Regions from separate parts of the Pseudomonas sp. MDT1-85 genome, predicted to be linked through region 2. Evidence: riboswitches for the same ligand, from Rfam matches in the RefSeq annotation. Region 2 holds a riboswitch; the other holds the start of a gene.

Region 1 (2,384 bases), 1.4 Mb from region 2:
TCAGGTCGGCCTTGTTGAGGATCACCAGGTCGGCGCTGGCCAGTTGGTCGGCGAACAGCTCGTGCAGCGGCGATTCGTGGTCCAGGTTCGGGTCAAGTTTGCGCATGGCATCGACCTGATCCGGGAACGCAGCGAAGGTGCCCGCAGCGACGGCCGGGCTGTCGACCACGGTGATCACCGCGTCAACCGTGCAGGCGCTGCGGATTTCTGGCCACTGGAAGGCTTGAACCAAAGGTTTTGGCAGGGCCAGGCCCGAAGTTTCGATCAGGATGTGGTCGAGGTCGCCGCGACGAGCGACCAGTTCGCGCATCACCGGGAAGAATTCTTCCTGAACCGTGCAGCACAGGCAGCCGTTGGCCAGTTCATAGACACGACCGTTGGCTTCTTCTTCGGTGCAACCGATCGAGCACTGCTTGAGGATTTCGCCGTCGATGCCCAACTCGCCGAACTCGTTGACGATCACCGCGATGCGGCGGCCCTGGGCGTTGTCGAGCATGTGGCGCAGCAAGGTGGTTTTGCCCGAGCCGAGGAAGCCGGTAACGATGGTGACGGGGAGTTTGGCCAGTGTTTTCATCGGATGCCCTTTGGCAAGGTGGCGGGCATACGGGACGACGACCGCTGCTGCAAATGCGCGCGGAAGATTTCGCCACCGGATCACCCCGCCCGGTTGTAGTGAGAATTCGTTTCGAGGCAGGTCTCCTGGCTGACGGTGTGCCGACCTTGTTGGCCTGGCATTCGCTGCGCCTTCCCGCGAACCTGATGGATCAGGGCTTGCAGTGGCGTGGCAGCGAACATCACCGTTCACAGTTGCGGGGGCAGCCGCGGCATCGACCGCGTTCCCTTCTTAGCTTCGGCAGACGCCGAAGAACCTCGAAAGCGCAAGGCTACGCATCGTGTGGGGGCGGGTCAATGTCTTGTAGCGCCGCCACCGGCCCCATCGCGAGCAGGCTCGCTCCCACATTGAAATGCGGTCACCTGTGGGAGCGAGCCTGCTCGCGATGGAAACGCCTCGGTATCGAGTTGAGACCCCCTGCCAATTGACGCCCAACCCCCGCACATGCTCTCCTACACGCCTTGTTACGGGTGCCCTTCACAGGGTGAAACGGGAAACCGGTGAATCATGTGCTTTACTCTAAAGCCATGTCAGTCCGGTGCTGCCCCCGCAACGGTAAGCGAGTGAAGCGTCAGATCCACTGTGCCTGTCATATGGCATGGGAAGGTGATGCTTGCAGGTTTCGGCGTTAGCCCTGCCCCTCGCGAGCCCGGAGACCGGCCCGCAACACAAAGTGACTTTTACGTTCACTGAATAACAAACCCGCGGTGGGCGGGCGCTGTTCGAAATCTCTGCGTGCCCCGGCGTGCGGAGGTTTTCATGCGCTCTATTCACCCGCTGACAGACCAGAGGGAAGCGCCATGTCGATCATCAGCAGTACCGCCAGCAGCACCGCCAGCACTACTTCAACCCTGAGCCAACGCCTGACCGCCGCTTTTTGTGCGTCGATCCTTGGCGCGTGCCTTGTGTATTTCGCCGGTTTCTCGCACATCGAAGCGGTACACAACGCCGCGCACGATACCCGTCACAGCTCCGCCTTTCCGTGCCATTGAGACCTGCTGACATGATCAAGCGTATTGCGCAAACCGCAGGTTTCAGCGGGCTGCTGGCCGCCCTGCTGCTGACCCTGCTGCAAAGCTTCTGGGTGGCTCCGCTGATTCTGCAGGCCGAGACCTACGAAAAATCCGAGCCGGCCGCTGTCGAAATCCACGAGCATGCCGCGGGTGCTGTCACCGCTCACACCCACGACGCCGAAGCCTGGGAACCTGAAGACGGCTGGCAGCGCGTGCTGTCGACCACCGGTGGCAATCTGGTGGTCGCGGTCGGTTTCGCCCTGATGCTCGCGGGCCTCTACACCTTGCGCGCTCCACGCCGTACCTCTCAGGGCCTGCTCTGGGGTCTGGCCGGTTACGCGACGTTCGTGCTGGCGCCCACCCTCGGCCTGCCACCTGAGCTGCCGGGCACTGCCGCGGCGGATCTGGCGCAACGGCAGATCTGGTGGATTGGCACTGCCGCGTCTACCGCTGTCGGCATCGCGCTGATCGTGTTCAGCCGCCACTGGCTGATGAAGATCCTCGGCGTGGCGATTCTGGCCGTGCCTCATGTGATCGGTGCGCCGCAACCGGAAGTCCATTCGATGCTGGCGCCGCAAGCCCTGGAAGCGCAGTTCAAAATCGCTTCGCAGCTGACCAACATGGCGTTCTGGCTGGCCCTGGGCCTGATCAGCGCCTGGTTGTTCCGCCGTAAAAGCGATGGGCAATACCGCGCATGACTGACGTCAGCACAGCGCCGACCCTGGTGGTCGGCCTGGGCTGCCAGCGCGGCTGCCCCG
Region 2 (2,384 bases):
AATCATAGAGAAGCGTAGATGCTCGATGGTTCAACCTGTCAGCCGCGGGCTTCCTTGAGCAGAATAGCGATGCCCGGATGGTAGTTGCCGGCTTCGTTACGCAACTTGCGGTAGGCGTAAGGGAAATACCAGGCCACGGCGCAGGTGTGTTCCTTTTGCAGGTCGTCGACCATGTCCTGGAGTTCTTCCGGGGTGGCGCTGTGCTGGGCTTTTTGCGGCGCAACAAACAGGCAGCCGAGTTTCAGATCGCTGGCGTAGCTGATTCGCTTCGCGTCACTGGTGATGTCCGCCAGTGCCGGAGTCAGGTTCAGGCTGTTGACCCGCGGCCAGCGCTGGGTGGCCTGGAGATACGCGCGTTCTTCGCTGCTGGCGATAAACAGATCGGCGCGGGCGTTGCGTTCACCTTCTTCGATCTGTTTGCGCGTCGACGTTTGTGGCAGCGTGACCATTTCTGCCATCCAGGCCGCGGCGGAGAGCAGGCCGAGGTTGGCTTTTTCGTCGTACCAATAAGGTGTGTCGTTATCGCCGCGCACAGCGTTGTAGCGGTCGATACAGTCAAACCAGCGTTCCAGCACCGGTCGCAGGAATTCCAGCTTCGGATTGCTGATGATCATGCCTTGCATGTGGCTCACCCTTGTTATTGTGTTGTCAGGTTGTGGCTCTTTGATATCACTGCTGGACAGTGTGGCACAAGATTGGCGTCAGTTAATTGATCGGCGGCAGATATTCGCTCAGCGGCGCCCAGGCTTTAATTGACGCTCCACCCCCAACCCTCTAACCTTCGCGGCTTGTTTCAGGTGCTCTGTGACCTTGGTCGACAGAGTGAAACAGGGAAGCCGGTGAGTGAATTTCTTCCAGCGAAGAAGAATCACGATCCCGGCGCTGCCCCCGCAACGGTAAATGAGTGAAGACTGCGCCTTGAGCCACTGTGTCGATTGTCGACATGGGAAGGCGCGCAGTTGGCCTTGGCGCCGCTCATGAGCCCGGAGACCGGCCTGATTCATCCAACGGCATCACGGTGGGCGATGCCAGGCTTTTTGCCGTCTATTCTTGTGCCTGCCCGCCGTTATCCAGCCTCAACGGAGAGCTCCCCCATGACTGATACCCCCGATCGTGACGAACGCCATCTGGCGCGCATGCTGCGCAAAAAAGCCGTGATCGACGAACGCATCGCCAACTCGCCGAATGAATGCGGTTTGCTGCTGGTGCTCTCCGGCAACGGCAAAGGCAAGAGCAGCTCGGCGTTCGGCATGCTCGCGCGGTCCATGGGCCACGGCATGCAGTGCGGCGTGGTGCAGTTCATCAAGGGTCGCACCAGCACCGGCGAGGAGCTGTTCTTCCGGCGCTTCCCGGAGCAGGTGCGTTTTCATGTGATGGGCGAGGGCTTCACCTGGGAAACCCAGGACCGCCAGCGCGATATCGCCGCCGCCGAAGCCGCCTGGGCGGTGTCCCGCGAATTGTTGCGTGATCCGGCCATTGGCCTCGTGGTGCTCGATGAATTGAACATCGCCCTCAAGCACGGCTACCTCGATCTCGATCAGGTGCTCAGCGACTTGCAGGCCCGTCCGCCGATGCAGCACGTGGTGGTCACCGGTCGTGGCGCCAAACCAGAGATGATCGAGCTGGCCGACACCGTCACTGAAATGGGCATGATCAAGCACGCCTTCCAGGCAGGAATCAAAGCGCAGAAAGGCGTCGAGTTGTGAACTGCATTTTATGAATAGCCATCGTCAATGCCCGGCGGTACTGATCGCCGCGCCGGCCTCCGGTCAGGGCAAGACCACCGTCACCGCCGCGCTCGCCCGTTTGCATCGCAATCAGGGGCGCAAGGTTCGCGTGTTCAAATGCGGCCCGGACTTTCTCGACCCGATGATTCTCGAGCGCGCCAGCGGCGCACCGGTCTATCAACTCGACATGTGGATGGTCGGTGAGCAGGAAAGTCGGCGTCTATTGTGGGAGGCCGCAGGCGAAGCCGATCTGATCCTCATCGAAGGCGTCATGGGGCTGTTCGACGGTACGCCGTCCAGCGCCGATCTGGCGCGGCACTTTGGTGTGCCGGTGCTCGGCGTGATCGACGGCACCGCCATGGCGCAGACGTTTGGCGCGCTGGCCCTGGGCCTTGCACGTTATCAGACGGACTTGCCGTTTGCCGGTGTGCTGGCCAACCGGGTCGGCACCGTGCGGCATGCGCAGTTGCTCGAAGGCAGCCTGACTGAAGGCTTGCGCTGGTACGGTGCGTTGTCCCGGGAGACCGGGATCGAATTGCCAAGTCGACATCTCGGCCTGGTTCAGGCCAGCGAGCTGAATGACCTCGACCTGCGTCTCGATGCGGCGGCCGATTCACTGGCCAGCAGTTGCGACGTGGCTCTACCGCCGGCCGTGGA

What was found. Region 2 has a riboswitch for cobalamin ahead of cobO (cob(I)yrinic acid a,c-diamide adenosyltransferase). Riboswitches for the same ligand answer to the same signal wherever they lie in the genome.
Region 1: it holds a riboswitch for cobalamin, as region 2 does, so the genes downstream of both, ACYZT2_RS16280 (CbtB domain-containing protein) here and cobO (cob(I)yrinic acid a,c-diamide adenosyltransferase) in region 2, are expected to answer to the same signal.

What each region holds. Positions count from the first base shown of each region.
Region 1 is NZ_CM142715.1:3,621,186-3,623,569, forward strand. It holds gene cobW (cobalamin biosynthesis protein CobW) at 1-574, opposite strand, end outside; cobalamin riboswitch at 673-888, opposite strand; cobalamin riboswitch at 1,065-1,292, shown strand; gene ACYZT2_RS16280 (CbtB domain-containing protein) at 1,414-1,605, shown strand; gene ACYZT2_RS16285 (CbtA family protein) at 1,617-2,324, shown strand; gene ACYZT2_RS16290 (cobalamin biosynthesis protein) at 2,321-2,384, shown strand, end outside.
Region 2 is NZ_CM142715.1:2,198,200-2,200,583, forward strand. It holds gene ACYZT2_RS09965 (hypothetical protein) at 39-623, opposite strand; cobalamin riboswitch at 779-1,013, shown strand; gene cobO (cob(I)yrinic acid a,c-diamide adenosyltransferase) at 1,095-1,706, shown strand; gene ACYZT2_RS09975 (cobyrinate a,c-diamide synthase) at 1,717-2,384, shown strand, end outside.